4 regions of the Janthinobacterium pasteuri genome follow, and region 4 is predicted to be linked to each of the others. Evidence: predicted binding sites of a transcription regulator. Region 4 holds the regulator's gene; each other region holds the start of a gene.
What was found. The regulator LexA, encoded in region 4, represses DNA repair genes until DNA is damaged. The targets are predictions, from matches to a motif close to ACTGTATNNNNATACAGT.
Positions count from the first base shown of each region.

Region 1: the regulator LexA is predicted to act here: its motif matches at 6,660-6,677, upstream of dinB (DNA polymerase IV).
Region 2: the regulator LexA is predicted to act here: its motif matches at 3,295-3,312, upstream of imuA (translesion DNA synthesis-associated protein ImuA).
Region 3: the regulator LexA is predicted to act here: its motif matches at 4,767-4,784, upstream of recA (recombinase RecA).

Region 1 is NZ_JBNYXS010000006.1:123,797-131,647, forward strand. Features, by position in the region: gene ahpF (alkyl hydroperoxide reductase subunit F) at 1-1,263, shown strand, start outside; gene ACQ4WN_RS08695 (CzcE family metal-binding protein) at 1,332-1,670, opposite strand; gene ACQ4WN_RS08700 (ATP-binding cassette domain-containing protein) at 1,806-2,432, opposite strand; gene ACQ4WN_RS08705 (hypothetical protein) at 2,423-3,430, opposite strand; tRNA gene ACQ4WN_RS08710 (tRNA-Asp) at 3,686-3,762, opposite strand; tRNA gene ACQ4WN_RS08715 (tRNA-Val) at 3,820-3,895, opposite strand; tRNA gene ACQ4WN_RS08720 (tRNA-Asp) at 4,113-4,189, opposite strand; tRNA gene ACQ4WN_RS08725 (tRNA-Val) at 4,244-4,319, opposite strand; gene ACQ4WN_RS08730 (S9 family peptidase) at 4,419-6,554, opposite strand; gene dinB (DNA polymerase IV) at 6,728-7,851, shown strand, end outside.
Region 2 is NZ_JBNYXS010000012.1:128,820-136,670, forward strand. Features, by position in the region: gene ACQ4WN_RS14295 (GNAT family N-acetyltransferase) at 1-1,815, shown strand, start outside; gene ACQ4WN_RS14300 (putative Na+/H+ antiporter) at 1,850-3,115, opposite strand; gene imuA (translesion DNA synthesis-associated protein ImuA) at 3,333-4,043, shown strand; gene ACQ4WN_RS14310 (Y-family DNA polymerase) at 3,973-5,460, shown strand; gene ACQ4WN_RS14315 (S41 family peptidase) at 5,650-7,377, shown strand; gene ACQ4WN_RS14320 (glutathione binding-like protein) at 7,546-7,851, shown strand, end outside.
Region 3 is NZ_JBNYXS010000004.1:218,114-225,964, forward strand. Features, by position in the region: gene ACQ4WN_RS06695 (sodium:solute symporter family protein) at 18-2,066, opposite strand; gene ACQ4WN_RS06700 (DUF4212 domain-containing protein) at 2,063-2,377, opposite strand; gene ACQ4WN_RS06705 (sensor histidine kinase) at 2,370-3,902, opposite strand; gene ACQ4WN_RS06710 (response regulator) at 3,899-4,633, opposite strand; gene recA (recombinase RecA) at 4,875-5,978, shown strand; gene recX (recombination regulator RecX) at 6,114-6,569, shown strand; gene ACQ4WN_RS06725 (DUF2889 domain-containing protein) at 7,092-7,652, shown strand; gene sucC (ADP-forming succinate--CoA ligase subunit beta) at 7,729-7,851, shown strand, end outside.
Region 4 is NZ_JBNYXS010000021.1:102,865-110,715, forward strand. Features, by position in the region: gene ACQ4WN_RS19985 (CvpA family protein) at 1-170, shown strand, start outside; gene purF (amidophosphoribosyltransferase) at 209-1,732, shown strand; gene ACQ4WN_RS19995 (cystathionine gamma-synthase family protein) at 1,776-3,017, shown strand; gene lexA (transcriptional repressor LexA) at 3,082-3,729, opposite strand; gene rpsF (30S ribosomal protein S6) at 4,006-4,395, shown strand; gene priB (primosomal replication protein N) at 4,416-4,724, shown strand; gene rpsR (30S ribosomal protein S18) at 4,740-5,030, shown strand; gene rplI (50S ribosomal protein L9) at 5,058-5,513, shown strand; gene ACQ4WN_RS20025 (replicative DNA helicase) at 5,649-7,034, shown strand; gene ACQ4WN_RS20030 (DUF47 domain-containing protein) at 7,128-7,754, shown strand; gene ACQ4WN_RS20035 (inorganic phosphate transporter) at 7,797-7,851, shown strand, end outside.

The DNA of each region.
Region 1 (7,851 bases), on a different contig from region 4:
ATCCGCAACCTCGATGGCGATTACGAGTTTGAAACGTTTATTTCGCTCTCCTGCCATAACTGCCCGGAAGTGGTGCAGGCATTGAATGCCATGGCGGTGATCAACCCGCGCATCAAGGTCACCACCATCGATGGCGGCGTGTTCCCGAAAGAAGTGGAAGAGCGCCAGATCATGGCCGTGCCGATGATGTTCCTGAATGGCGAGCATTTCGGCCAGGGACGCACGAATGTCGAGGAAATTCTCGCCAAGCTCGACACCAACGCCGGCGCACGTCAGGCTGAAGCACTGAACAAGAAAGACGTCTTTGATGTGCTGATCGTCGGCGGCGGCCCTGCCGGTGCGGCAGCGGCCATCTACGCGGCCCGCAAAGGCATCAGGACGGGCGTGCTGGCCGAGCGTTTCGGCGGCCAGACCCTCGACACCATGGCCATCGAGAATTTTATTTCCGTCAAGGAAACCGATGGTCCGAAGTTTGCCATGGCGCTGGAACAGCACGTCAAGACCTATGACGTCGATATCATGAACACCCAGCGCGCCAGCAAGCTGACGCCAGGCAAGCTGATCGAGATTGAAACGGCGAATGGCGCCATCCTGAAAGCCAAGACCATCATCCTGGCCACTGGTGCGCGCTGGCGCGAAATCAACGTGCCGGGCGAGAAGGAATACCGCAACCACGGCGTGGCGTACTGCCCGCACTGTGATGGTCCTTTGTTCAAGGGCAAGCGCGTGGCCGTGATCGGTGGCGGCAACTCGGGCGTGGAAGCGGCAATCGACCTGGCCGGCCTGGTGAAACACGTGACCCTGATCGAGTTCGGCGCGGAATTGCGCGCCGATGCGGTGCTGCAACGCAAGCTGCACAGCCTGCCTAACGTGACCGTGATCACCTCGGCGCAAACCACCGAGATCCACGGCGACGGCAAGATCGTCAATGGCCTGAGCTACACGGACCGGGTCAGCGGCGCATCGAACAAGGTCGAGCTGGAAGGCGTCTTCGTGCAAATCGGCCTGGTGCCGAACACGGAATGGCTGAAAGGGACGGTAGCGTTGTCGCGCCACGGTGAAATCGAAGTCGACGCCCGCGGCCAGACCTCGATCCCCGGCGTGTTTGCCGCCGGCGACGTCACCACGGTGCCGTACAAGCAGATCATCATCGCCACTGGCGAAGGTGCAAAGGCAGCCCTGTCCGCCTTTGACCACCTGATCCGCTCGGATGACGAGGAAGTGGTCGAAGAGTCGGCAGCGAAAGAAGCATTGACGGCGTAAATCTTCACGTTAAAAAAAACCGGAACGGCCGCGAGGCTGTTCCGGTTTTTTTTATGCGTAGAGGAAACTTAGCTGCCCGCGTACAGGGGATTGGCGGCCACATATACCTGGACGCCGTCGACGGGCATGTCCTTGGGCGCGATCTCGCTCAGGGCGAAGACAGTCTTGTTGTTGAAGGTTTGCACGTGCCACGTAAAACGCTGGCCGGCGCGCGCGATGGTGACGGTTTCGCCGCGCGTGACGTTGATGTGCCGCGTATCGGCCTGCAGTTCGATGCTGCGCTGCGCGGCGGCGTGCGGGGCGCTGCTGCCATAGTCGGCGGGCGTGCCCGTGGGGCCGGCCGCGATGGCCGAGGCGCCGAAGGCGGCGCACAAAATCGCCAGGGCGCTGCGGTGGGTGTTCAACATATTAATCTCCAAGAATAAGCCAGGCGCGGTGAATAACCGTGCCGTGTTGTCGTCGTGGCTGCACCGGGATCGCCGGTTTTTGCAACACGGCATCGTAAGCTGTCCTTGGCCGATCTGCAAAGCTGTATTTCCTGTCTATATTTCCACCGTCGCCGCCAGCGGCACGTCCGGCACCAGATGGCTGGTCAGCACGATGCACTGGCGCGCCAGGCGGGACGGCTCGGACAGGCGCGTGCGCAGATGCGCCATGGCCGCCGCGTCGAGGCCATTGAACGGTTCATCGATCAGCAGCAGGCGCACGGGCAAGGCCAGCGCCAGGGCCAGTTGCAGCTTTTTGTGCTGGCCCAGCGAGAGGTCGGTAATGCTTTGCTGCAAGGTCGGCATCATGGCAAATGCGCTCAGCTCGTCATTCAGCAGGGACTGGTCGCTGCCCGGGTACAGGGCCAGGTGCAGGTCGAGCATTTCGTGCACTTGCAGCCAGGGCAGGGAAGGGGCGTCGCCACCACAATAAAAGGCCTGGGCGCGGTAGGCCAGCGGCATGAAACCGCTGTCGATGTCGTCCAGGCGGAGGGCGCCGCGCGCGGGCAGCAGTGCGCCACCCGCCAGTTTCAGCAAGGTCGTCTTGCCGGCGCCATTCGCGCCCCGCAGCCAGGTGATGCCAGGGCCGAATTGCTGGCTGAATCCCTGGAAGACGCTGTGCGTCGGGAAGTGAAAATCGAGGTGCTCGATGTGCAGGGTGGGAGAAGAGGCATTCAATTCCATAATTCGCTTCCGATAGCGCTCAAGGCAAGGATGGACAGCACGACGAGGACGACGCGTCCGCGCGCCGTCAGGCGGGGCAGGCCGACGATGGCCAGCAAGGCCGCACTGGCGGCGAGGGCATACACGCTGGTGACGCGCTGCTGCAAGGCGGCGGGGTTAATGTTGTACAGCAAGACAGCGCCTGCCAGCAGCACGGCAAACGGTGGCAGCAGGCTCACTACGCAAGCCAGGCGTGTCAAGGCCGTGCTGGCCAGAGGCCAGGCGTTCAGTGATGGATGCAGCAAGCCGATCTGCTCGCGCACGGCCTTGTCGCCCCGGTCCGTCACAATGACCAGGCTGGCGCTGGCCAGTAAACCGAGCAGCGGCGCGGGCACCAGGGGTGCACGCAGCAGCCAGGCCAGCATGCTGGCGCCAGCCGTGGCCAGCAGCACGCTTTGCTGGATGCCAATCATATTTTCCTTGCGCCAAAACGGTAGCCAGAACAACTGGCGCCACAGAAACACGGTGCGCCAGCGGGGCCGTTGCGGCACATAGGTGCTCATCGTTGGCGGGCGCGCCCTTTGTGCTGGGCGTGGCGCGCGCAGGCGCTGCGCCATGATGAGCGTCGTCAGCAGCCAGGCCAGCAGCCAGGCGACGATGGTGGCGGCGATGCCGGGCGCGACAATTGGGCGCAGCCAGGGTGGCGACTGCAGCAGCCAGATGGTGGTCGAGATGGCATAGGCGAGGCCCAGCGGCAGCATCAGCAAACCGGCCACGGCCACGTCGGCTTGCCAGCGCAAGCGCGTCGGCAAGGGCAGCTGGCGCAGCCAGGCGGCGACGGGAGCCGGCAACAGCCGTTTGCGCAGCAGCCAGACGGGCAGGCAGGTCAGCATGACTTGCGCGCTCACGACAGCCAGGGCGGCGGGCCAGGGCAGGCTCGCGGCGAGAAAGCCAGGCAGGGCGATGACGCTGAGCAGACCCAGCAGGACGGGTCCGGCCAGGAAAAAGAAGATCTCCATGGAACTCCTTAGGCTGGCGGCAAATTGCAGCAAAGCATGATGGGCCAGGCGCAAGCGCAGGACGAGGTAGGGGGAAAGACTGGGGGGCAGGCGCATCAGGCAGGAGCTGCAGAGTCAGGACGAGCGCTGATTCTAACAGCCGGGGTCAGACCCCCGGACAAGTTAGCTTTGAGCTTGACGTTGGCGGTGTTGAGGGTCTGACCCCACAATGGGAAAAGCCCTTCGGTTCAGAGAACCAAAGGGCTTTTCTTTTATTGGCGGAGCGGACGGGACTCGAACCCGCGACCCCCGACGTGACAGGCCGGTATTCTAACCAACTGAACTACCACTCCAAGCTCGTATGATCTGTGTTGCTGATCCATGAAGCACTGGATAATTTTCTGTATTGGTGGTGGGTGCTGAGAGGCTCGAACTCCCGACCTACGCCTTGTAAGGGCGCCGCTCTACCAACTGAGCTAAGCACCCGCATACCCAGAAAACTATCCCGACGTTTGTCACCACGTCTGGAAGAGGCACTATTATAGGGGGCGCTTTCCCGCTTGTGCAACTATTCTTGGGGGCTAAAAGCAGTTTTTTTGCTGAAAAGCGCAAAAATGTTCATGGAAGGGAGTGCTGACGTGTTTTTTGCTTCTGAAATGGGAAAAGCCCTTCGGTTCAGAGAACCAAAGGGCTTTTCTTTTATTGGCGGAGCGGACGGGACTCGAACCCGCGACCCCCGACGTGACAGGCCGGTATTCTAACCAACTGAACTACCACTCCAAGCTCGTATGATCTGTATTGCTGATCCATGAAGCACTGGACAGTTTTCTGATTTGGTGGGTGCTGAGAGGCTCGAACTCCCGACCTACGCCTTGTAAGGGCGCCGCTCTACCAACTGAGCTAAGCACCCGTTGCTTGTCTCAGAAAACCATCCCGACGTTTGTCACCACGTCTGGAAGAGGCGCTATTATAGGACGACGTAAATCCTTGTGCAAGCGCTTTTTTCACATTATTCCGTGATGTTCCATTGGGAAAGCATCCACGCCATATTAAATGCGTTCTCGGCGATGGCGTTGTAGCGGCCGGAAGCGCCACCGTGGCCGGCGCCCATATTTGTTTTCAGCAGCAGGGGATTGCTGTCCGTCTTATACGCGCGCAGCTTGGCCACATACTTGGCCGGTTCCCAGTACATCACCTGGCTGTCGTTGAGGCCCGTCGTCACCAGCATGGCTGGATAATTCTTGCGCGTAATGTTGTCGTAGGGCGAGTAGCTGAGCATGTAGTCGTAGGCTGCCTTCTGGTTCGGGTCGCCCCATTCCAGGTATTCGCCCGTCGTCAGGGGCAGGCTGGCGTCCATCATGGTGTTCATCACATCGACGAACGGTACGGCCGCGTGCACGGCGTGGAACAGTTCGGGACGCATGTTGACGACGGCGCCCATCAAGAGGCCACCGGCGCTGCCGCCCTGGATGATGAGGCGGTTCGGACTCGTCCATTTTTCGCGCACCAGGTAGTCGGCGCTGTCGATGAAGTCATTGAAGGTGTTTTTCTTCTTCATCAGCATGCCGTCTTCATGCCAGGCTTCGCCCATGTCGGTGCCGCCGCGGATATGCGCCTGCGCATAGATGACGCCCCGCTCCAGCAGGCTGATGCGGCTGATGGAGAAAGTGGCTTCCGTGGAAATGCCATACGAGCCGTACGAGTACAGCAGCAGCGGCGCGGAACCGTCGAGCTTGACGCCCTTCTTGTAGACGACCCACAGCGGCACCTGCACGCCATCGCGCGCTGTTACCCACAGGCGCTGCGTGGTGTAGCGGCTGCCGTCAAAGCCGCCGACAATTTCCTGCTGTTTCAGCACCGTGCGCTTGCCATCCTTCATGCTGACATCGATGACGGTAGGCGGCGTGACGGGCGACTGGTACGACATGCGAAATTGCGTGGCGTTAAATTCGGGCGTGCCGGCCGCCGTGGCCAGGTAGACGGGGTCGTCGAACTGCACGGTTTTCCAGTTCTTTTGCGCAAAATCATAGATGCGCGCGCGGTTCAGTGCGCGCGCCTTTTCCATCACCACCAGGTAGCCCTGGAACACGTCGATGGACTGGATCACCGCGTCCTTGTTGTGCGCAACGACGGGTTTCCAATTTTTCGGCTGCGGCGCAGACAGCGGTGCGCTGACGACGCGGAAATTCTTCGCCTCCTTGTTGGTGAGAATGTATAGCTGGCCGTCGCGGTGTTCGACGCCGTAGCGGTGGCCCTTTTCACGCTTGAGCACGCTCTGGAAACTGCCTTCCGGCTTGTTCGTTGGCAATAGCAGCACTTCGCTGGTATCCGTGCTGCCCGAGGTCAGCACAAAGTAGCGTTTGTCCTGCGTGCGACCCACATTGATGGCGAACTGCTCCACCGGCTCGTGGTAGACCTGCTGCGGCGTGCCGCCCAGGGCCAGGCGGAACAGGCGGTCCGAGCGTTTGGTGGTGGCGTCTTCCTGGGCCAGCATCAGGGTGGCGTTATCCGCCGCCCAGGCCAGCGATGTCACGCGTGGCATGGTATCAAGCAGCAGCTTGCCCGTCTTCAAATCCTTGACATGCAGCTCGTACTGGCGGAAACCCGTCGTGTCGGTGGTGTAGGCCAGCAATTGTTCATTCGGGCTGATGGCAAACGCGCGCACGGCAAAGAATTTGTGGCCTTCGGCCAATTGATTCTGGTCCAGCAGGATTTCTTCGACCGCCTGCGCATCGTAGGCGCCATGCGCACCGACAGGGCGGCGGCAGTGAAGCGGGTATTGCTTGCCCGCTTCCGTGCGCGTGTAATAGTAAAAGTTACCCTGGCGCGCAGGCACGGACAGGTCGACTTCCTGCATGCGGCCCTTGACTTCCGCAGCCACCTTGTCGGCCAGCGGCTGGATCGGGGCCGTGACGGCGGCCGTGTAGGCATTTTCCGCATTCAGGTAGTCGATGACGGCAGGATCGGTCTTCTTTTGCAGCCAGCGGTAGTCGTCCGTGACGACGGTGCCGTGGCGCGTTTCCTGCCAGGCTGTTCTGGCGGCGACGGGCGCGGTATCGGCGGCGAGCGCGGATGGCGCCAGCGTGGACAGCACGATGGATGAGCAGACGGCCAGATGGCGCAAAGCTTGATGTGCTATAGACAAGGCAACTCCTTTGAATAGTTGTGTCAGGATTGTAATCTTGCTATTGAGAAAAGCAACCGCCGTGCTCATGCGTTTCAACTTGCATCCATGGGGATTTCCAGCGATACTGTATATAATTACAGTATTCATCTGCATCCTGCCGCGAGGTGTCCTTGACCACATCTGCCCCTGCCTTGCCTGAAGCCCGCCGCTGGATCGCCCACCTGGACATGGATGCCTTCTTTGCCTCCGTGGAACTGTTGAAATATCCCGAATTGCGCGGCGAAGCCGTCGTCATCGGCGGCGGCCGGCTGCAGCAACCGGTGCTGCAGGAGGATGGCACGCGGCAATTTGCGCGCATGCGCGACTACGTGGGGCGCGGTGTCGTCACCACCTCGACCTATGCGGCGCGCAAGTTTGGCGTGTTTTCCGCCATGGGCATCATGAAGGCAGCGAAATTGGCGCCGGACAGCATCCTGTTGCCCGCCGATTTCGAGGCTTACCGCGAGTATTCGGCCCGCTTCAAGCAAGCCGTGGCCCATCTGTGCCCCATCATCCAGAACGTGGGCATCGATGAAATCTATATCGACCTCACCGAATACGGCGAGCAGGCGCCGGCCATGGCGGCGCGCCTGAAGGCGGCCGTGTTCGAGGCGACGGGCCTGTCGTGCTCGGTCGGCCTGGCGCCCAACAAATTGCTGGCAAAAATCTGTTCCGACCTGGAAAAGCCCGACGGACTCACCATTTTGTCGCCCGAGGATGTTGAAACGCGCGTGTGGCCCTTGCCGGCAAAAAAGATCAACGGCATCGGCCCGAAGGCCACGGCCAAGCTGGAAGCGCTGGGCATCGTCAGCATCGGTGAACTGGCGCAAGCCGACCTGGCCATGCTGCGTACGCAGTTCGGCGACCTGTACACGGGCTGGCTGCGCCAGGCGGCGCTGGGCATCGATGAGCGGCCCGTGCAGACGAGCAGGGAAACCAAGTCCGTCAGCCGCGAAACGACGTTTGAGCGCGACTTGCAGGTGGTGCGCGACCGCGCCACCCTGTCGGAAAAGCTGGAAAGCCTGTGCACGCGCGTGGCGGGCGACCTCGACAAGCAGTCGCTGGCGGGGCGTACGGTGGGCATCAAGCTGCGCTTCGAGGATTTCAGCACCGTCACGCGCGATATCACCCTGCCCAGCGCCACGGCGGACGCCGCCGCCATCCTGCGCGCCAGCCGCGATTGCCTGCGGCGCGTGCCATTTGAAAAGAAAATCCGCCTGCTGGGCGTGCGCATCTCGACCTTGTGCGATCCGGCCGTGGTGACGCGGCAGGCGCC
Region 2 (7,851 bases), on a different contig from region 4:
TGTTCCTCGCTGAGCTGCATCCCCACGCGCGCACTGGGCGACGACGAGCGCTACCTGCACCGCATCTGGATGGGCGGGCCGTTGCCGGCCATCGCCTGTGAGGCGATCGGGCAGTGGGGCGCGGCGCTCGACGACGTGCGGCACAACGGCGGCGCGCCGTATGTCTCGATCCTGTGGGTGTGGGATGGGGAGCAATTGCGCGATGACGCGCGCTTCAGCCCCACGGGCGGCGCCGGGCGCTACACGATAGGGCGCTACGCCATCGGTGGCACGACCCTGCATATCAACTCGTTGCGCGCGCTGGCGCTGGACTTTGCGCCGGCCCGCTTCGATATCCTCGATACCCTGCATACGCAGCGCTACTTCGCCACCTTGTCCGATTATTTCCGCATCCTCATCCTGTGCGAATACGGCGGCATGTATATGGATGTCGATACGATCCCGCATAATCCGGCGACGATTTTCCTGATAAAGCCGGAAGTGCCCGATTATTTCCAGCGCAAGGACGGTGACAGCGAAGAGCGCCAGCATGTCAGCTGGATGAATCTGTTCCTCGATGAAACGGGCATGCTGATCGCCAAGAAGAACGATGCTGCGCTGCGTGTGATCCAGCGCAATGTGAATCTCGCCTATGCGCGCATCGATGGGGAGATTCCCCGTTCTTGCCCGCAATTCGAGGCGCAGCTGTTTGGCCAGTTCTATGCCGAATGGAAGAAGAACCTGGGCGTGACCCTGCTCAGCCATGCCGAGTTCTACCAGCGCTATTGCGTGCTGTATGACGGCGCGCGGGAAGCGGTGACGGGCGGCATCCGCGGCATGCGGCTGCTGGACGATATCATTACCGGCATGCACATCCCCTTGAGCGACGAGGAGCGGCGTGCGTATGCGCGCTGCGTCGCCAGGCTCGATGAAATCGACTGGCAACTCGACGATCCATTGCGCCTGCCCGACATCGTCGACGTGTTCGACATCGAAGAAGTGCCGCGCATGGCGTATGCGGCCCAGCTGCGGGCGGACATCGATCATTTTCACTATTACTCGGTGCTGTCGGACGACCCGCAGCTGGACCGCGTGAATGCCGTCTTTTGCCGCTACCTGCTGGCCCACCGTTCGCAGCATATTGCCGCCGGCAATTTCTGGCGTCCCACCGTGGGCCGCCACGGCAGCCGCATGCCGGCCGTCGGCGATGCCGCTCCGTCCGGCGATGAGGTGCAGGCGGGCTTGCTGTCGCATGCGCCGCTCAAGCTGGTGGCGGGCGAACTGCTGGACGACGAGGCGAAGAACCGCATGGCGAAACTGCTGTTTGCCACCAGCTACCTCGAATACTGCTCGTTCGGCAATAAACTCAATCTGCAATTTGTCGAATTGCAGCGGCGGCAGAATATCGATCCCTACCTGGCGCATATCCATGGCTTGCATGACGAGGATGAGCGTTTCATCGGCTTCTTCACGGCTGCGACGATGGCCGAGTTCCATGCCTGCGGCGCCGTCTCGTATTACCGCGATGACATGAAGGCGCTCGACGATGCGTATGACGCATTCGTGCTAGCGCATGCGCGCGCCGACGACTGTTTCGTCAGCAGCCTGGCCATCGACGAGAAATACCGGGGGCAGGGCCTGTTCCGGCAAATGTTCCATGAAATCCGCGACCTGGCCAGCCGCAAGGGCTGTGCGCGCATCACCCTGACGGTATGGGAAAAGAGCGAAGCGCTGCAAGTGTATCTGCACAAGGGTTTTCGCAGCGTGGGCACGTTCGACTATGCCTACAGCCTGTTTTATGACCGGCTGCACTTCCTCGTGTATGAAGGGGATTAAAGCGGCGGCCAGGTTGGCCGCCGCACTGCGCTGACTACAAAGCCAGGAAAGCCAGGGCCGCCACGGCCGTCGGCAGCAGGGCGCCGGCCAGCAGGCCGACGGCGCCGATCGATTCATCCTGGAAGCCGCGGCGCAGCAGTGCCACGCCGGCCGGGTTCGGCGCGTTGGCGATGACGGTCAGGCCGCCACCGGCCACGGCGCCGGCCACCAGCATGTATTTCGCTTCGTCCGTCATGCCGACGATCAGCGAACCGAGGTAAGTGAGGGCCGCATTGTCGGTAATGGCCGTCAAGCCCAGGGCGCCGAAGAACAGGGCCAGCGGCTTCAGGCTCGAGACGATGGGCTGCAGCCACCATTGCTGCATGCCGCCCAGTACTACCAGGCCGCCCAGGAAGAAGCCGACCAATAAACCCTCTTTCAGGATCAGCGGGCTTTGATAGCGCTCATACGCCTGCACGAAGCCGAGGAAGAACAGGAACAGGCCGAAGAACAGCACGGGATGGTGCGCCAGGGCGACCACGCCGCCCAGCACGATCATGTGCACGACGCTGACGGCCAGCGGCACTTTCGGCGCTTCCACGTCACCCGCTTTCGGCTTGATATCGGACGTGTTGCTGTGCAGGTATTTGCGCAGCAGGATGCTCACGCCCGTGGCATTGACCAGCACGGCGATGGCCGCTTTCCAGCCGAAATGGCTGGCCATGAAGGCGCTGTCCCAGTTCCACGTGGTGGCCACCATCAGCACGGGCGGCGCCGCGTATGAGGTCAGGGTGCCGCCGATGGACACGTTGACGAACAGCACGCCCAGCGCGCCATATTTCAGCCATTCGGGTATGCCCGGACGGAAGATTTGTGGTGCCAGCATCAGCGCGGCCAGGGTCATGGCGGCCGGTTCCGTGATCATCGAGCCCGTCAGGGGCACGAGCGCCAGTCCCAGCCAGACGAGGGCCAGTTCCGTGCGCAGCGGCATGAGGCGCGCCACGCTTTTCAACAGGCGCTGCACGGCGTCGAGCACGGGGCGCGAGGCGGCTACCACCATGACGACAAAGACGAACAGCGGTTCTGTGTACTGGCGCGATTCGGCATACTCGATGGCCGCCTCGCCGCCCGAGACAAAGGCCATGATGATGATCAAAATGAAGGCCCAGAAGCCGAATACGACTTCCACTTCGCCCAGCAAGTGCAGCATGCCTGCATGACGGGGGTGGCGCTGCGCCAGGGTTTCAAACGACTTGGCGGCGAAGGTGTGGATGAGCGCAAGGCCGAAGACGATGGCGCTGATGATTTGGATGGTGGTCAAATGCGTTTCCTTATGGACGGAGGGAGCCGCCTGGTACTTTGCCAGGCGGTAAGGAGAGTGCTTATGGTACAGCAATCGATGCCAGAAACGGGGTTTTTCGGACATGGCGAAGCGGCCCGGGCAGCGGCGATGCACAGAGAATAAGCAGATAAGCCTTGCCAAAAGGAGGGTTGGATAGTACTGTATATGCATACAGTACTTATCTTCATATTCAATTATGCAACATTCCGAATTGATGGCCACGCCGGAAGCCTTGCACCCTTCTTTATGGCGTGCATCGCAGCTGGGCCAGGGTGCCACGCGCTGCCTGGACACGGGCTTCGCCGCCCTGTCCGCGCAACTGCCCGGCGGCGGCTGGCCCAGTGGCAGCCTCATCGATCTGCTGGTGCAGCAGCCGGGCAGCGGCGAATTGCGTTTGCTGGCGCCCGCGCTGGCGCAGCTGCCGGGTTTGCCCATCGTGCTGCTGCAGCCGCCCCATCCGCCGCAGGCGCTGGCCCTGGCCGCGCAGGGACTGGCGTCGTCGCAGCTGCTGTGGCTAAAGAGCGCCAGCAGCAAGGATGCCTTGTGGGCGGCGGAAAACATCTTGCGCAGCGGCAGTTGCGGCGCCTTGCTGTTCTGGCAGTCGCACGTGCGCGCCGACAGCCTGCGCCGCTTGCACCTGGCCGCGCAAGGCGGTAACACCCTGTTTTGCATGCTGCGCCCCTTGCACGGCGCGCAGGATGCGTCGCCAGCGCCGCTGCGCCTGTCCGTGCGCCCGGCCGCAGGCGGCATCGAGATCGGCTTCATCAAGCGCCGGGGACCGCAGCGCGACGCGCCCCTGTTCCTGCCCCTGCAACCTCCTTCATTATTGCTACGCCATGCGACTCTGGATCGGCCTGTGCCTGCCCCGGCTTCCGCTCGAAGTGTTTTGCCCGCGCTGGTCGGCTGACCGCCTGAGCGTGGTGCTGGAGCAGGAGCAAGTGATGCTCCTGTCGCCGCTGGCGCAGGCGGCTGGCATCCGGCCGGGCATGCGCCGCGCGGGCGCGCTGATGCTGGCGCCGCAGGCACGCCTGCATGAACGCTCGCACGAGCTGGAAGCGCAAGCCCTGCAAGCGGTGGCGCTGGCGCTGCTGCAATACTCGCCGCTGGTGGCGCAGGGCGAAGAAGCCACCCTGCTGGTCGACGCGGGCGCCAGCCTGCGCCTGTTTGGCGGTGTGCGCGCCCTGTGCCGGCAAATCGCGGCCAGCTTGCGCACACTCGGCTACACGGCCCAGCTGTCGTGCGCCCCCACGGCGCGGGGCGCCTGGCTGCTGGCGCGCGCCGGTACGCGCCGGGGCCGGACATTAAGCATGGCCAGTCTCGTGCGCCGCCTCGACCGCCTGCCGTGCGCCTTGCTGCCACCCGCGCGCCCCTACCTGGACTGGCTGGAGGGCATCGGCTGCCGCACCCTGGGGCAGCTGCGCCACCTGCCGCGGCCTGGCTTGCAGCGCCGCTGCGGCGGGGCCTTGCTGGACATGCTTGACGACGCACATGGCCACAGCACGGAACTGTATCTGTGGCTCGAAGCGCCGCCCACGTTCCGCGCCAGCCTGGAGTTGTTCGACCGCGTGGAGCACGCGGACGCGCTGCTGTTCGGCGCGCGCCGCCTGCTGCAGCAAATGACGGGCTGGCTGTGTGCGCGGCAATTTGCTGTCGAGCGCATACAACTGCTGCTGGCCCACGAGCGGGGCAGGGTGGCGCGCCCGCCCACCGTCATCGAGCTGGCCCTGGGCGAGGCCGTCTGGCGCGATGAACACTTGTTGCGTTTGCTCAAGGAGCGCCTGGCGCAGCTGGTGCTGGAGGCGCCCGTGATCGGTCTCACCCTGGAAGCGCTGCAGGTGCAGCCCATGGCGCCGCCCAGCGAGAGCCTGTTTCCCGAGCCGGGCGGCACGCCGCAGGAGCGCCAGCGCCTGATGGAATTGCTGGTGGCGCGCCTGGGTGCCGAGAATGTCTTGCAGGCAGTGCCACGCGCCGATTACCGCCCCGAAGCGGCCAACCAGTGGCTGCCGTTGCCGGCCAAGCCCGTTTCAAGAAGCGCGCTACCCGACTTGCCGCCCGGCTTGCCCGGCATGCCCCGTCCCGGCTGGCTGCTGGCCCAGCCCATTGCGCTCTTGATGCGCGAACACCGGCCCTTCTATGGCTCGCCCCTGAAAATGGTGTCCGTGGCCGAGCGCATCGAGGCAGGCTGGTGGGGCCAGTCGCAGGCGCGCGATTATTTCATCGCCGAAGGCCTCGACCACGCCCATTACTGGGTCTACCGCGAACGCATCGCCGGCAGCGGCGAAGGCGCCGCGCCGCGCTGGTTTTTGCATGGCTTGTTTGGCTGAGCGGGGGAACCGTTCCTGCGCGCCTTGCCTGCCTGTTTTGCGCTCGGCTTCCCGTGACAAACGGAGATAATTGACACTGTTTGCTCCTGTAAGATGCACATCCTGTTTATGGACAGAGCGCCTGCCTGCATCTTGTGTGATGGATGCAAGATGCCAGGCCAGCGAACGTTACGATATCTTTGGGAAAATATGAAACTGTTGTTGCTGCTGGTATTGGGACTCATGTCGTGTTGGAATCCGACGCATGCCGCTCAACAGCCGCCTCCGCATACTGCGATGGCAAGCTACGAGCAGGTGCAGTTTCTGCGGAAAGCCGCTTTCAACATCATTGTCAATGCCAGGGATGACCAGGCAGCGCTGAAAAAATATGCGCAGGCGCTGGAAGCCATCCTTATCTATCTGGACAGGCCGGAGGTCCGTGATCTGGCGGCGGGTAATATTTATGTGAAATTTTGCGGATTTAATCTGAGGCTGGACCTGGCCGAAACGTATGGCAAACTGAAGCAGCAAGACAAGGTGGTCAAGACCTTGCAGGAAATCAACGACATAGGCTGGACGCCGATACTGCTGAAAGTAATGAAAGACAGGCCCGGCCTGGCAAAGATGGCAAATGACCCACGCGTGCAAAAGATACTGTCCGTTGCCGCTATCCCCAGTCAGCTATGGCCATCCGAGGCCGCGTATCCCTACGCCGCCACCTTGAGCGTCGAGGAGCGGGTGGCGGGGCTTTCGCAATTTTGGCACCAGGTCAGGGAAAGTTTCGTCCATTTCGACAACGTGCCGGAGCTCGACTGGAATAAGGTCTACCTGGAATACCTGGGCAAGGTGATCGCAGCCGGAACGACGGAAGAATATTACCGCGTGCTGTCGCAACTGGCGCCCTTGCTCAGGGATGGCCACACGAATATTTATGCGCCGCCAGAACTCAGCAAGAAATTGTATGCCCGGCCACCGTTGCGCACGGCCATGCTGGACAACAAAGTAGTCATAGAGGCAATTTATAGTCCTGCGCTGAAGGCCAGGCTTGCAGTTGGCGATGAAGTGCTCAGCATCGATGGCATGCCGGTTCAGGACTATGCGAAACAATACATTTTGCCCTTGGTGAGCAGTTCAACGGAGCAGGACCGTCAATTGCGCACGTATGGTTATCAGCTCCTGTCGGGCGATGCGGACAGGCCGATCACGCTTGGCTTGCGCAATATGGCCGGTCTTGAGCGTATTGAAGTCATCGCCAGGTCGGGGCATGCCGATATTGAAAAGAAAGAAGCATTTATATTCAAGATGTTGCCTGGGCGAATAGCCTATCTCTCCCTCGACCATTTCGAGAGTGATGAAGGCGTCAGAAAATTGGAAAAGGTTTTCCCTGACATCCTGCAGGCCAAGGCGCTCGTCCTCGATATCCGGAAAAATGGCGGAGGTTCCACACAGTTTGGTGCAGATATTCTCAGTTACCTGACCCGGCAGCCGATCCCGTTTTCGAAGAGTTACGTTCGGAGCGACAATGGTTATTCCCGGAGTGACGGTGAACATATCGTATGGAAAGTCATGGGCGGAAAGGGCAGTGAAGCGCATTATTCACGGAAGCGTGTTTTTGACGGTCCGGTGGCTGTGCTGACAGGTGCAGCGACGTTTTCAGCGGCAGAAGATTTTCTTGTTTCCTTCGATACATTGCAGAGGGGATTGAAGATAGGCGAGGCGACCGGAGGCAGTACGGGCCAGCCCATCTTGGTGTATTTGCCGGGCGGCGGCTATGGGCGGATTTGCGCCAAGCGCGATACCTATCCCGATGGGCGGGAATTCGTGGGTATCGGCATTTTTCCCGATGTCGAGGTGCGTGCCACCAGAGAAAGTCTGGCCGCAGGCGAGGATGTCGTGCTGAACAAGGCGGTGAGCCTGCTGAACCAGCGCAAGCAGTGATGCCAACCGTGGCGATGTCCGGGCCGCCCAGTGGCGCTATCCACGCTTACACGCAGTTAGCCCATGGTCTTGCTTGTGGCAAGAACGTGCTGGCCACGCAACGCACATTGCCATGCTTGGCTATACTTGCCTTCTTGCGCCGTGTCGCACACTTCAATAAGGATTTCCATGTCCCAACTCTCCGACTTTCCCATCACCGAGAAATGGCCTGCACTGCATCCCGAGCGCTTGCAGCTGTATTCGCTGCCCACGCCGAACGGCATCAAGGTTTCCATTTTGCTGGAAGAACTGGGTCTGGCGTACGAGCCACACCTGGTCAGCTTCGAACACAACGACCAGTTGTCGCCCGCATTCCTGTCGCTCAATCCGAACAACAAGATTCCCGCCATCCTCGACCCGAACGGTCCCGACGGCAAGCCGCTGGCGCTGTTCGAATCGGGCGCCATCCTGCTGTACCTGGCCGAGAAAACGGGC
Region 3 (7,851 bases), on a different contig from region 4:
CAGGCCAGTATGCGCTGTTACTCCGGGGCGCGGATATGTTCCACCAGTCCCATGCTGCGCCGTCCCGGCGCCGGCGTCAGCCAGCTGACCAGGATGGCGGCGGCCAGGCCGGCCGGAACGCCGAAAATGCCCGCAGAAATGGGCGCGATATGAAACCATTGACCGCTGGCATTGCCGCCCAGCATGGTGCTGGTGTGCAGCATGTAATACAGGCACACGCCAAAGCCCGTCAGCATGCCGGCCAGCGCCCCCTGGTAATTGGCGCGTTGCCAGAAGACGCCCAGCGCCAGCGGCGGGAACAGGGTCGAGGCGGCCAGGGAAAACGCCACGCCTACCAGCGATAAAATGTCCGCCGGCTTTTGCGAGGCCGCATAGGCGGCGATGAAGGCCACGGCCAGCAACAGCAATTTTGAAATTGTCACGCGCTTTTGCGTCGAGGCGCTGGGATCGACCACCTTGTAATAGATGTCGTGCGACAGAGCATTTGAAATGGCCAGCAGCAAGCCGTCCGCCGTCGACAGGGCAGCGGCAAGGCCGCCGGCCGCCACCAGGCCGGAAATCACATAGGGCAGGCCGGCGATCTCGGGCGTGGCCAGCACCAGCACGTCGGCGTCGATGGAAATTTCCGCCAGTTGCACGATGCCGTCGCGGTTGACGTCGACGATGCTGATCAGGGGACTGAGTTTGTCCACATTGGCCCAGTACGATACCCAGGTGGGCAGGTTCGTGTATTGCGTGCCTACCAGTGCCGAGTAAATATCGTACTTGACCAGCACGGCCAGCGCAGGAATCGTGAGATAGATCAACAAGATGAAAAACAGGGCCCAGAAGACGGACACGCGCGTTTCATGCACGGAGGGCGTGGTATACGATCGCATGAGGATATGCGGCAGGGCGGCTGTGCCCAGCATCATGCAAAACACGATGGCCAGGAAATTGTTGCGCTTGATGTCGGACTGCTCGCGGTCGGCGGCGGGAAACGGCTGCGCGTGCGGAATGATGGGTTCGGCGCGTTTCTGATTCTGCACCTGCGCCGCCTGCCACAGCACGCGTGCCTCGTCCGGGCTTTTCGGATAGGCAATCAGGTAGCGCTCTGCGTTGCGGATATCGAACAGCGAGGTATTGCGCTGGCGCAAACTATCAAGCTGGCGCTGGGCCGCCTGGCGGCCTTGCTCCCAGGAACCGGGCAAACCGTCGATGCGCGCCTGGTAGCTTTGCGCGCGCTGGCGGAAGATGGTGCGCACTTCGTTTTCTTTCGGATCCGTTTCCAGCACGTGTTCGCGCGCGCTCAGTTGCGGCAACACCTTGCCGTAGGCGATTTGCGGCACGGGATTGTCCGCATGCTTGACCGACAGCCACATGGCGGGAATCAGGAAGGCGACCAGGATGATGATGTACTGCGCCACCTGCGTCCAGGTGATGGCGCGCATGCCGCCAAGAAAGGAGCAGACGAGGATGCTGGCCAGGCCCAGGAAGATGCCGACGGAAAAATCCACGCCCGTAAAGCGCGAGGCGATCAGGCCGACGGCGTAGATCTGCGCCACCACATACGTAAACGATACGATGATGGTGGCGGCCACGGCTACCACGCGCACGCTGGCGCCGCGCTTGTCGGTGCCGCTGCCGTAGCGGGCGGCGAGGAAGTCGGGAATCGTGTACTGGCTGAACTTGCGCAGGTAGGGGGCGATCAATAGCGCCACCAGGCAATAGCCGCCCGTCCAGCCCATGATGAAAGCCAGGCCGTCGAAGCCGTTCAGGTACAGGCCGCCGGCCAGGCTGATGAAGCTGGCGGCCGAAATCCAGTCGGCTGCCGTGGCCATGCCGTTGAACATGGCCGGCACCCGGCGCCCTGCCACATAGTATTCGGTGACATTCGAGGTGCGGCTGATGACGCCGATGGTGGCGTACAGGGTGATGGTGACCAGCATGAACAGGTAGCCGATCCAGGCGCGCGGCATGCCTTCCTGTTCCAGCACCGACAGGGCCAGCAGGAAGGCGGCGAAACCGGCGGTAAACAGCAGGTAGTAGCGGCACAGCCGCGCAAAGAAGCTGCGCTGACCGCTCATGTTTGCTCCGCGGCATGAAAATCCCGGTCCAGGCGCCGCATGCGCCAGGCATAGAAGGCGATGATGGCCAGGTACACCAGCGAAGCGCCCTGGGCCGCCATATAGAAGGGCAGCGGCCAGCCGAACAGGTTCAGGTGCAACAGTTCGCGCGCATAAAACACGGTCAGAAAGCCCGTCAGCAGCCAGATCAGCAGCAGGATGGCCGTCAGGCGCCGCGTCTTGTGCCAGTGCACATCGAGGCGCGCCTGCAGCTCGGGGCTGGGCGTGCGCGCCGGCCGCAGCGGCGCTGCGGGAAGGCTGGGCTTATCCATACGTGATCTCATCCTCTTCGGGCGCGTCCGGCAACAGCAGGGCAATGCTCAGGCGCAACAGGGTGCCTGGCAGTTTCGGCGACTGCGCGCGCGGATTGTTAAAAATATCGACTTCGGCGCCATGCTGTTGAGCAATTTCGCGCACGATGGCCAGGCCCAGGCCGCTGCCGTCGACGTTGCTGCCGAGAATGCGGTAAAAGCGTTCGAACACGTGGGCCCGCTCGGCCTGCGGGATGCCGGGGCCCGTATCTTCCACCTCCAGGATGGCCAGTTCCAGGGTGCTGCGCACGCGCACCGTGACGCTGCCGCCGGCCGGCGTGTAACGCAGGGCATTGTCGATCAGATTACTCAGCAGTTCACGCAGCATCATGGCATTGCCGGAAATCATGATCGAATACGCTGGCTGTTCGAAGCCCAGGTCGATATGCTGGGCAAACGAGGCTTGCACCCAGTCCTGCACCACGCCACGCGCCAGTTCGCTCAGCTCGATCGGTTCGAACGTCGTGCCCGCTTGCGGCTGGTTTTCTGCGCGCGCCAGGGCCAGCAGCTGGTTCACCAGGCGCGTGGCCGCTTCCGAACTTTTCGCCAGCTGCAGCAGCGAGCGGTGAATTTCGTCGTGGTCGGTCTGGCGCAGGGCCAGCTCGGATTGCATGCGCATGCCGGCCAGCGGTGTCTTCATCTGGTGCGCGGCATCGGCGATGAAGCGTTTCTGCATGTCGATCGACAGAGATAGTCGCGCCAGCATTTCGTTGAGCGAGCCGACCAGTGGCGTGATTTCCTCGGGCACCTGGCCCGATTCGATGGGGGAGAGATCGTCGGGCGGCCGCGCGCGTATGCGTTCCTGCAATTGCGCCAACGGCGACAGGCCGCGCGCCAGGGCAAACCAGACCAGGGCCAGGATCACGGGCAGGATGATGAACTGCGGCAAGATCACGCCCTTGATGATTTCATTGGCCAGCTGGGCGCGCTTTTCCAGCGTCTCGGCCACTTGCACCAGCGTGCGGCGCGGTTCGTCGTCGGTGCTGGACGGCATGTCGAGATAGCTGAACGCCACGCGCACGGGCGTGCCGTGGATGGTGTCGTTGCGAAACAGCACCATGCCGCTGCGGTATTTGTCGGGGTCTTGCGGCGGCGGCAAGTCGCGGTCGCCATCCAAGTATTCGCCGTGCCCGCCCACCACCAGGTAATACAGGGTGTCGACATCGTCGCCGCGCAGGAAGTCGCGGCCGCTGCTGTTCTTGTCCGGCACGCGGCGCAGCATCGCGCCGTCGGCCTGCTTGACCTGCTGCGTCAGCACCGTCACGCTGTCTTCCAGCGCATGGTCGAACGGTTGATTGGCGATGCCCTTGGCCACCAGATAGGTGATGGCGATGCTCATCGGCCACAGCAGCAGCAAGGGCGCCAGCATCCAGTCGAGGATTTCGCCAAACAGCGAATGCTCGATGGTGTCATCCTGCTCCGTGGTGGGCGGCTCGAACCAGTCGTCGTCGTCCGCCTCGTCCGCCGGCACCTCGCGCGCCTTCACTTGGTGGCGGGTCCGCTGGCCGGGCCTGCCGACTCGCCCGCTTCGGCGTTCAGGCGCGCCGCTTCCGAGTATTTTTCCAGGCAATAGCCGAGGCCGCGTACGGTGGCGATGCGCACGCCGCCCACCTCGATCTTCTTGCGCAGTCGATGCACATACACTTCGATGGCGTTGTTCGACACTTCTTCGCCCCATTCGCACAGGTGGTCGACCAGCTGCTCTTTCGAGACAAGGCGGCCGGTGCGGCCCAGCAGGATTTCCAGCAAGCCCAGTTCGCGCGCCGACAGGTCGAGCATCTGGTCGTTGATGTAGGCGCTGCGCCCCACCTGGTCGTAGCTGAGCGGGCCGTGCTTGATGACGGTGGCGCCGCCGCCGGCGCCGCGGCGGGTCAGGGCGCGCACTCTTGCCTCCAGTTCCGACAGCGCGAACGGCTTGGCCATATAATCATCGGCACCCAGGTCGAGGCCATTCACGCGTTGTTCGATGGAATCGGCGGCCGTCAGGATCAGCACCGGCAGCAGCGAGGCGCGCGCGCGCAGGCGGCGCAGCACCTCCAGGCCAGACATCTTGGGCAGGCCCAGGTCGAGGATCAGCAGGTCGAACTCCTGGGTGGACAGGGCCGTATCGGCCTCCTGGCCGGTCTTGACGTAGTCGATCGCATAACCGGACTGGCGCAGCGAGCGGGTCAGGCCATCGGCCAGCACGCTGTCATCTTCGGCAAGTAAAATACGCATGGTGCACTTCCTATGCTTGCGGCGGTAGAAGCTTGTATTGTGTTTCATTTTCCGCAAGGTAGCGAGTTTTTGTGAAAAACCAGGGTTGTATTGATCAGTTTCAAAACAAATCCACGTTCCGCTTGCATTGATCACTGTTTTTTTATACAGTACTGTCTGTGTAAAGAATTTAACCCACTGGCGCTATCGCAGGCTGCAGGATTCAAATGGATCTGCAACTGTAGAACGGCTGAAAGAACATATGGACGATAAAAAAGCTGTAGTACCCGCATCGGAAAAAGCCAAGGCGCTCGCCGCTGCACTGGCGCAGATCGAGAAGCAGTTTGGCAAAGGTTCGGTCATGCGCATGGATGCCAGCGCGGCGATCGAAGAAGTGCAAGTCGTGTCGACCGGTTCGCTCGGCCTCGATATCGCGCTGGGCGTGGGCGGTTTGCCGCGCGGCCGCGTGGTGGAAATCTACGGTCCGGAATCGTCGGGTAAAACCACGCTGACCCTGCAAACCATTGCTGAAATGCAAAAACTGGGCGGTACTTGCGCCTTTATCGATGCTGAGCATGCGCTCGACGTCGGTTACGCGCAAAAGCTGGGCGTGAACCTGCACGAATTGCTGATCTCGCAACCGGACACGGGCGAGCAGGCGCTGGAAATCTGTGACGCCCTCGTGCGTTCGGGCAGCGTCGACCTGGTGGTCATCGACTCCGTGGCCGCACTGACGCCACGCGCCGAGATCGAAGGCGACATGGGCGATTCCCTGCCAGGTTTGCAAGCGCGTTTGATGTCGCAAGCCTTGCGTAAATTGACCGGTTCCATCAACCGCACGAATACCCTGGTCATCTTCATCAACCAGATCCGCATGAAGATCGGCGTGATGTTCGGCAGCCCGGAAACGACCACGGGCGGCAATGCGCTGAAATTCTACGCCTCCGTGCGCCTGGATATCCGCCGCACCGGCTCGATCAAGTCCGGCGATGAAGTGATCGGCAACGAAACCAAAGTCAAGGTCGTCAAGAACAAGATCGCGCCACCGTTCAAGGAAGCGCACTTCGACATCCTGTACGGCGCCGGCACCTCGCGCGAAGGCGAAATCCTGGATCTGGGCTCGGATGCCAAGATCGTGGAAAAATCCGGTTCGTGGTACAGCTACAACGGCGAACGCATCGGCCAGGGCAAGGACAATGCCCGTGCCTTCCTGCAAGAGCGTCCGGCGCTGGCACGCGAGATCGAAAACAAGGTCCGCGCTTCGCTGGGCGTGCGCGAATTGCCACCGCTGGCTGCTGAAAAGCCGGAAAAAGCGGATAAAGCCGCCGACAAGGCTGCCAAGGCGGAAGCCAAGGCTGCCGAGTAAGCTGCCGTCAGCCATCATTCGCGCTTGCGGATGGTGTCTGGCAAGGTGTGACCATGATCGCCGTCCCGCGCTGTTGCGCCGGGCGGCGATTGTGTTTGGGTGCTGTGATCGTGGAATGAAAGACAAGGTGGGTGTATGGCTGCAGTACAACTAAGCCTGAAGGGCAGGGCGCTACGCTTTCTGTCGATGCGCGAACACAGCCGGATGGAATTGCGGCGCAAGCTGCAGCGCCATGCGCAGGAAGGTGACGACGTGGAAGCCTTGCTCGACAGCCTGGAGCAAGCCAACTGGCTGTCGCAGGAGCGCTTTTCCGAATCGCTGATTCACCGCCGCTCGGCCCGTTTCGGCAATAGCCGCATCATGGCGGAATTGCAAAGCCATGGCATAGGCGGTGAAGCGCTGCAGGAACTCAAGGCGGGCCTGGCCGAAGGCGAGACCGCGCGCGCCTGCGAAGTGTGGCGTCGCAAATTCGGTGAAGTGGCGCAGGATGCCGAACAGCGCAACAAGCAGGTGCGCTTCCTGATGCAGCGGGGCTTTTCGCAGCGCGCCGTGCAGGTGGCCTTGAAAGGCCTGGAGCCCGAGGACGACTAGACACGCGCCAAGGTACGTCCCGCTGGCCAAAGGTCAGACCTGCGCGCGGGCTTGCCCACCGTGGCTCCGCTGTGTTCCTTCTGCAACAGTTGATGGCTGCCCTGTGCCTTGCCTGCAAGCCAGCCTCGCTGCGGATCATTGTTTTACTGGTAAGTTCACTTTCCTTGTCAGCCGTTTGTCCCTGGATGGCATATTGTTGCGCTGCGTGGCGCCGGGCCTGCCTGTGCTGCCGTCTGCCGGGCAGGCGCGGTCAGTTGCGGTATTTCGCGGCACGTGTCGGCCATATCTATCATCACCGTGAGTGATAACAGCATCAATTTCCATGTGCATTTTTTATACTTTGAAATGTTTTTATCGAAGCAATGAAAAATTATGTTGCGGCGCAACCAGCGCCCAATGTGCTACACTTTTAGGGTTTTTGCGGCGCCGCAGGTGCGGTTGCTGTTCGTAGAAGCTGCGAACGGCGTGCTTTATGCACATGGCTGCTTACTAAATTATGGCCGCGCAAGCGGCATCGGTCTTATGCCCCTGTCAACTCCCGTATCCCGGCGCGCCCTACGGCACTCCCGCGTTATCGACGTCCAAGCGTATATGCGCGACGACGGCCTGTGGGATATTGACGCCCGTATCACCGATATCAAAAGCCATGACGCGATGCTGGCCTCCGGCCCCCGTCCCGCCGGCACTCCCCTGCATGACCTCCACTTACGCATTACCGTCGATCGCGAACTGACCATCGTCGAGGCCGAAGCTGCCTCCGATTCCGTACCCTATCCCGGTTTTTGCGATACCATCGGCCCCGCTTACAGCGCGCTGATCGGTCTGAATTTATTGAAGAATTTCCGCCGCGACTTGAAACAGCGCCTGGCGGGAATCGCCGGCTGTACCCATTTGACCGAATTGGCGCAAGTCTTGCCGACTGCGACGGTTCAGGCATTTGCCGGCGATGTCTGGTCGACCCGCGACGGTGAGAATGCTGATTTGCCGCATGAAAAGCCGTTTCAACTCGACAAATGCCACGCCCTGCGCACCGATGGCGGGGCGGTTACACAGTATTACCCGCGCTGGGTAGCCAAAGCGTGACCCCGGCGCTGTTTTTCCTGTTTTTTTTGCACCACTAACCGTATTTTTACAAATCAGTATCAGAAGGGAAGCCAGCATGAAAATCCATGAGTATCAAGCCAAAGAAATCCTCCGGCAGTATGGAGTGACGGTACCACGCGGTATTCCGTGCATGTCCGTCGACGAAGCCGTCAAGGCTGCGGAAACCCTGGGCGGTCCG
Region 4 (7,851 bases):
TGGCGCGGGGTCTTGTGATCGTGCTGACCGCCGTCATCTTGTGTGGCATGACTTCCATACCGCAGCAGCCATTCTGGAAAAATGCGCTGCTCAGCCCGCTCGCGGAGCAGGGCGCGCGTGCCATCAAGCCTTATCTGCCTGCCGCTTACGCGCAGCATGTGAAATTTTGAATTTTTTTAAAATCAGTAGCACAGTTTAGGAGCACACCATGTGTGGCATCGTCGGCGTCGTTTCCCATCAACCTGTCAATCAATTGCTCTATGATGCATTGTTGCTCTTGCAACATCGCGGTCAGGACGCGGCAGGGATTGCGACCAATCACAGCAGTATGTTTTCCATGCACAAAGCCAATGGCCTCGTGCGTGACGTCTTCCGTACGCGCAACATGCGTTCGCTGCAAGGCACGACGGGCATCGGCCATTGCCGCTACCCGACGGCCGGTTCGTCGAGCGAAGAGGAAGCACAGCCGTTTTATGTGAATGCGCCGTTCGGCATCACCCTGGCGCACAATGGCAACCTGACCAACTGGGAACAGTTGAAACAGGAAATGTTCAAGAACGACCGCCGCCACATCAATACCGATTCCGATTCGGAAGTGCTGCTCAATGTGCTGGCGCATGAAATCCAGGAAGCGACGACGGGCCTGAATCTGGACCCGGAAGCCATCTTCAAGGCTGTCACCGTGCTGAACCGCCGCGTCAAGGGCGGTTACGCTGCCGTCGCGCAAATCGCCGGCGTAGGCTTGCTGGCCTTCCGCGACCCGCACGGCATCCGTCCGCTGTGCCTGGGCATTAATGAAACGGAGCTGGGTCCTGAATACCTGATCGCCTCCGAATCCGTGGCCCTGGAAGGCATGGGCTTCCGCTTCGTGCGCGATATCGGTCCCGGCGAAGCCGTCTTCATCGATGCCGACAAGAAATTGCACAGCGCCCAGTGCGCCGACAATGCCAGCCTGAATCCCTGCGTGTTCGAATTCGTCTACCTGGCCCGTCCCGATTCCGTCATCGACGGCGCCTCGGTGTACGCCACGCGCCTGAAAATGGGCGAATACCTGGCGGAAAAGATCCGTGCCGAATTGCCTGACGTGCATATCGACGTGGTCATGCCGATTCCCGATTCCTCGCGTCCGGCCGCCATTCAGCTGGCACTGGCGCTGAACCTGGAATACCGCGAAGGCTTCATCAAGAACCGCTACATCGGCCGTACCTTCATCATGCCGGGCCAGGCGGCGCGCAAGAAATCCGTGCGCCAGAAGCTCAACGCGATTCCATCCGAATTCAAGGATAAAGTGGTGTTGCTGGTCGACGATTCCATCGTGCGCGGCACCACCAGCCGTGAAATCGTGCAGATGGCGCGCGAAGCGGGCGCGACGAAGGTCATCTTCGCCTCGGCCGCGCCACCGGTGATCTACCCGAACGTGTACGGCATCGACATGCCGACACGCGATGAACTGATCGCTTACGGCCGTACGACGGAAGAAGTGTGCCGCGAAATCACGGCCGACTACCTGGTGTACCAGGATATCGGCGCGCTCAAGCAGGCGATTGCCGACGTCAATCCGGCACTGACGAACTTCGAGGCTTCGTGCTTCGATGGCGTGTACGTGACGGGTGACGTGTCGCAGGAATACCTGGACCGCCTGGAATATGCGCGCCACCATCCGAAGGCGGCAGCGCCAGAAGATACGCCGCGTTCCCAGCTGAACCTGAACCTGGCAACGACAGAAGCGTAATTATCTTGCCCGGCTAGCGCCGGGCTTTTTTTGCCTTGCGATCATGAACGATAAAAAAAAATACGGCTTTACCACCACCATCCTGCATAACGACCGCCGCAAGGGCATCGAGCACGGCTCTCTGCACAAGCCCGTGCACACCTCCGTCGCGTTTGGCTATGGCGACGCGCGCCAGCTCGCTTCCGTGTTCCAGGGCAAAGAGCCGGGCTTTCGCTATGGCCGCCAGGGCAATCCGACCGTTTCCGCGCTGGAAGACAAGGTCAACAAGATGGAAGATGGCGTGGCGACCTTGTGCTTTGCCACCGGCATGGGCGCCATCGGCGCCGTGGTGCAATCCTTGCTGCGCGCGGGCGACCATGTGGTGTCGTCGGCCTTTTTGTTTGGCAACACCAACAGCCTGTGGCAAACGGTGACGGGCCAGGGTATTGGCGTGTCGTTTGTCGATGCCACCGATGTGGCCAACGTGGCCGCCGCCATCACGCCGGCCACGCGCATCGTGTTCGTGGAAACCATCGCCAATCCGCGCACGCAGATCGCCGACCTGGCGAAGATCGGCGCGCTGTGCAAGGAGCGTGGCATCTTGTATATCGTCGACAACACCATGACCACGCCATACCTGTTCCGCCCGAAAGCGGTGGGTGCGGGCCTGGTCGTCAACGCGTTGACGAAATCCATCGGCGGCCACGGCAATGCGCTGGGCGGCAGCTTGACGGACACGGGCGTGTTCGACTGGACGCAGTACCCGAACATTTTCGAGAATTATAAAAAGGCGGCGCCCGCGCAGTGGGGCATCGCGCAAATCCGCGCCAAGGCTTTGCGCGACTTCGGCGCTTCGCTGGGCCCGGAGGCGGCGCACCATATCGCCGTCGGCGCGGAAACCATGGCCTTGCGCATGGACCGCACCTGCTCGAACGCCCTCGCGCTGACCACCATGCTGCAAGCGGACCCGCGTGTGGCTGCCGTGCATTATCCAGGCTTGGCGTCGCACGCGCAGCACGCGCTGGCGACGGACTTGTTCCGCAGTTATGGTTCCCTGTTCAGCTTTGAATTGAAGGATGGCATCGACTGCTTCGATTTCCTGAATCGCCTGAACCTGGCCATTCCAGCGAGCAACCTCGGCGACACGCGCACCCTGGTCATTCCCGTCGCCCACACCATCTTTTACGAGATGGGGGCCGAACGCCGCGCCAGCATGGGCATTGCCGAGTCCCTGATCCGCGTGTCCGTCGGCATCGAGGATGAGGTTGATCTGCTCGAGGATTTCCGCCAGGCACTGGGTGTATAACAAGCCGCGCAAATGAAAAGGGCCGCAACAGTCATGCTGTTGCGGCCCTTTTTACGTTGAATGCTTAATGCCAGCTGCGCATCAAGCCCACTGCAAGTCCTTCCAGTGCGAATTCATCTTCCGGCGACACGGTAATGACCTTGAAGTCGGGGTTTTCCGGCAGCAGTTCGATGACGGAACCCGTTTTCTTGTAGCGCTTGACGGTGACTTCGTCGCCGATGCGGGCCACGACGATCTGGCCATTCTTGGCGCTGTCGACTTTTTTAACGGCCAATAAATCGCCATCCATGATGCCGGCGTCGCGCATGGACCAGCCGCGCACCTTCAGCAGGAAGTCGGGCTTGGCCGAAAACAGGGCCGGGTCCACGTTGTAGCTCGCTTCCAGGTTTTCCTGTGCCAAGATGGGCGAACCGGCGGCTACCCGGCCGATCAGCGGCAGCGACATCAGCAGGGCTGCCGGCACTTTCGATGCAAGCGCCTCGGCGGCCGCAGTCGCCGCCGCACCGATCAGGCGGATGCCGCGCGAGGTGCCGGGCGAAATCTCGATCGCGCCCTTGCGGGCCAGGGCTTGCAAATGTTCTTCGGCCGCATTGGCCGATTTGAAACCCAGTTCATTGGCGATTTCGGCACGGGTTGGGGGAAAGCCCGTGTTTTCAATCGCGTCCTTGATCAGGTTCAGGATTTGTTCTTGTCGTGCTGTCAGCTTGATCATGAGCGGTGGGTGCATACTAAAATGCTGTCTATATGAACAGTCTGTATTTTTGTACAGTATCGCCCACTATGCAAGGGGATTTCCCTTATTTGCGCGAATTTCGTGCGAAATACTGGAATGCGGAGGAAAAAGTGCCTGGCCAGCCCCGTGCATGGGCCGCTTGTTGAAGCAATCATTGAAACGTTTGCAAAAGGCGGTTATAATCTTCGGCTGACCTTCCCACACCCGTCTTGACGCCGGGGTGGGCGATTATCAATCCGACCTGAAGGAGTTTGCATGCGTCATTATGAAATAGTCTTTATCGTCCATCCGGACCAAAGCGAGCAAGTGCCCGCGATGATCGAACGCTACAAAGCCAGCGTAACCACCCGCGGCGGTTCGGTTCACCGCGTGGAAGATTGGGGCCGCCGTCAAATGGCTTACTCGATCCAAAAGCTGCCTAAAGCACACTACATCTGCCTGAACATCGAATGCGACAACGAGACCCTGGTCGAGTTGGAAACAGCATTCAAATTCAATGATGCCGTGTTGCGTCACCTGACCGTTAAAATGAAGAAAGCTGAAACAGCTCCTTCGCCGATGATGAAATCGGTACAACGCGAAGACGCGGCCAAAAGCCACCGCACCGAAGCACCAGCAGCAGCTCCAGCCGCAGCAGCAGCTTAATTCTTGACCAGGATCGTGCGCTGAACCAGCTACAAGTCACCGCCATCATTGCCGAGCGCGAAATATTGCGCTATACCCCGGCAGGGTTGCCGATTGTGAATGCAGTATTGCAGCACAGTTCGCAGCAGATGGAAGCAGGAATTGCCCGTTTGACCGAGTTTGATGTTGCCGCGCTAGCCGCTGGTGAAATATCAGGCCGCTTCAGCCAGGCAAGCTTGGGCGGGATCTATCAGTTCACGGGTTTCCTGGCAAGGAAGAGCCGCAACAGCAAGAGTTTGGTGTTTCACATCATTGATTTTAGTGCAGTCACCCCGACTAGCGCATTTTAGATACAGGAGCCTGACATGGCATTCGGTAAAAAGTTCGACAAAAATAAGCTCAAGCTTAAAGAAAAACGCAAACAGCAAAACCCGTTGTTCAAACGCAAGAAGTTCTGCCGCTTCACCGCAGCTCACGTTGAGCAAGTCGACTACAAAGACGTCGACACGCTGAAAGACTTCGTCCAAGAAAACGGCAAGATCATGCCAGCACGCCTGACCGGTACCAAAGCGCACTACCAGCGCCAAGTTGACACCGCAATCAAGCGCGCTCGCTTCCTCGCGCTGCTGCCATACACCGATCTGCACCACGCTTAATCGGTCAGATATTCCTGGAGAAGAACTATGCAAATCATTCTGTTAGAAAAAGTTGTTAACGTCGGTAACCTCGGCGAAGTCGTCAAAGTCAAAGACGGTTACGCACGTAACTTCCTGATCCCGCAACGCCTGGCACGTCGTGCTACGGCAACCGCTGTGGCTGAATTCGAAGTCAAGCGCGCCGAACTGGAAAAAGCTGCTGCCGCCAAACTGGCCGCATCGCAAGCCCAGGGCGAAAAACTGAGCGGTCTGACCGTTCAAGTTGCTCAAAAAGCTGGTGTTGATGGCCGTCTGTTCGGTTCCGTCACCAACTTCGACATCGCTGAAGCGCTGACCAAGCAAGGTTTTGCTGTTGAAAAAGCACAAATCCGCATGCCTACCGGCCCGCTGAAGATCGTTGGCGAGCACAACGTTTCGGTTGCCCTGCACACCGACGTGGTCGTGGAAGTTGTTATCGCTGTCGTTCCAGACGCGAACGCGTAATCGTCTGCGGGCCTGGCCCGCAAGCGCTACCGCACGATGAAAAGCCGGGTTCGCCCGGCTTTTTTGTGGCCTTTTTTTCGCTCATTTTCAGCCCTTTATTTTTGCCAGCACGCCGAAGCGGGTATAATTCGCGCCATGAACGCCCCCTCTGATCCGCAACTGGATTCCCTCCGTATTCCGCCGCATTCGATCGAAGCAGAACAATCCGTTATCGGTGGTCTGCTGCGTGACAATGCAGCATATGACCGCATCGCCGACTTCATGCATGCGGAGGATTTCTATCGCTATGACCATCGCATCATCTTCGAGCAAATCGTCAAGATGATTAACGCTTCCAGGCCAGCCGATGTCATTACTGTTTTTGAAACCCTGACCCAGCTCGGCAAGGCCGATGATGTGGGCGGACTTGCTTACCTGAACGCCATGGCGCAAAACACGCCATCGGCCGCTAACATCCGGCGTTATGCCGAGATCGTGCGCGACCGCGGCGTGCTGCGCAAACTCATCACCGTCGCCGACGATATCTCCGGCACGGCCTTCAGCCCGCAAGGCAAGGAAGTCAAGCAGATGCTTGACGATGCCGAGTCGAAGATCTTCGCCATCGCCGAAGAAGGCGCGCGTGGTGCCCAGGGCTGGACCGCCATCCAGCCCCTGCTGACGCAGGTGGTCGAGCGTATCGACGAGCTGTACAGCCGCGACAACCAGAGTGAAATCACGGGCGTGCCCACCGGTTTCATCGACCTCGACCGCATGACCTCCGGTCTGCAGCCGGGCGACCTGGTGATCGTGGCGGGCCGTCCTTCGATGGGCAAGACGGCGTTTTCCGTCAACATCGGTGAAAACGTGGCCATCGACAGCGGCTTGCCCGTGGCCGTGTTCTCGATGGAGATGGGCGGCGCCCAGCTGGCCATGCGTATGCTCGGCTCCGTCGGGCAGCTCGACCAGCACCGCCTGCGCACGGGCCGCCTGAACGACGAAGACTGGCCGCGCCTGACGAATGCGATTCAAAAGATGAACGACGCGCAGTTGTACATCGATGAAACGCCCGCGTTGAACTCGATTGAGTTGCGCGCGCGCTCGCGCCGTTTGTCGCGTCAGTGCGGCAAGCTGGGCCTGATCATCGTCGATTACCTGCAACTGATGTCGGCCAATTCCCCTGGCGATAACCGCGCCACGGAGATTTCCGAGATTTCACGGGGATTGAAAGGGCTGGCGAAAGAACTCGGTTGTCCTGTGATCGCGTTGTCGCAGCTGAACCGCTCGCTGGAGCAACGCCCGAACAAGCGTCCCGTGATGTCGGACTTGCGCGAATCGGGCGCTATTGAGCAGGATGCCGACGTGATCCTGTTCATTTACCGTGATGAGGTGTATAACCCCGACTCGCCAGACAAGGGAACGGCCGAAATCATCATCGGTAAACAACGTAACGGTCCGATCGGCAGCATCCGCCTCACCTTCATGGGGCAGTACACCAAATTTGGCAATTACAGTGGTGGCCTGGCGCTTTACCAAGGCGACTAAGGCTCAGCAGCACTGATATTCCATTGGCCGCCCCCTCATACGGGGCGGCTTTCTGTAGTAAATAACACGACTCAATGCTTAACGGAGAATGACATGTTTGGACGCTTGATGCCCACTGAGGGCAAGTTTTTTGAATTGTTTAACCAGCACGCGGAACTGTGCGTCAAGGGCGCTAAAGAAATGCTCGGCCTGATGACCAATTTCGACGACCTGGAAAACCGCGTGCATGCGATCGAAAGCATCGAGAAACAGGCGGACAAAGTCACTTACGCCACCGTGGAAATGCTGCACAAGACCTTCATCACGCCAATCGACCGCGACGACATCCATCAGCTGATCACGCGCCAGGACGACATCCTCGACTTGCTGGAAGACGCGGCGCAAACCGTCTCGCTGTACGACCTGAAAGCCGTCACGCCGGAAGCCAAGCGCCTGGCCGAACTGGTGCTGGCCTGTACCGAAAAAGTGCGCGACGCCGTCGCCATGCTGCACAACATGGACAACTCGCGCAAGATCGTCGCCATCTGCGAAGAGATCGACCGCCTGGAATCGGACGCTGACCATGTGATGCGCGCCGCCATGTCCAAGCTGTTCCGCGACGAACCGGACGTGCGTAACCTGATCAAGCTGAAAGCGATCTACGAAATTCTGGAAACCGTGACCGACCGTTGCGAAGATGTGTCCAATATTATCGAAGGCATCATCGTCGAAAACGCGTAAGCGTTGGGCCTGTCCTGAACCAGAATCAGAAAAGAAACTACAATGACCATACAAATCAGCATCTACGTGCTAGGCCTGTTGATCGCCCTCGCGCTGC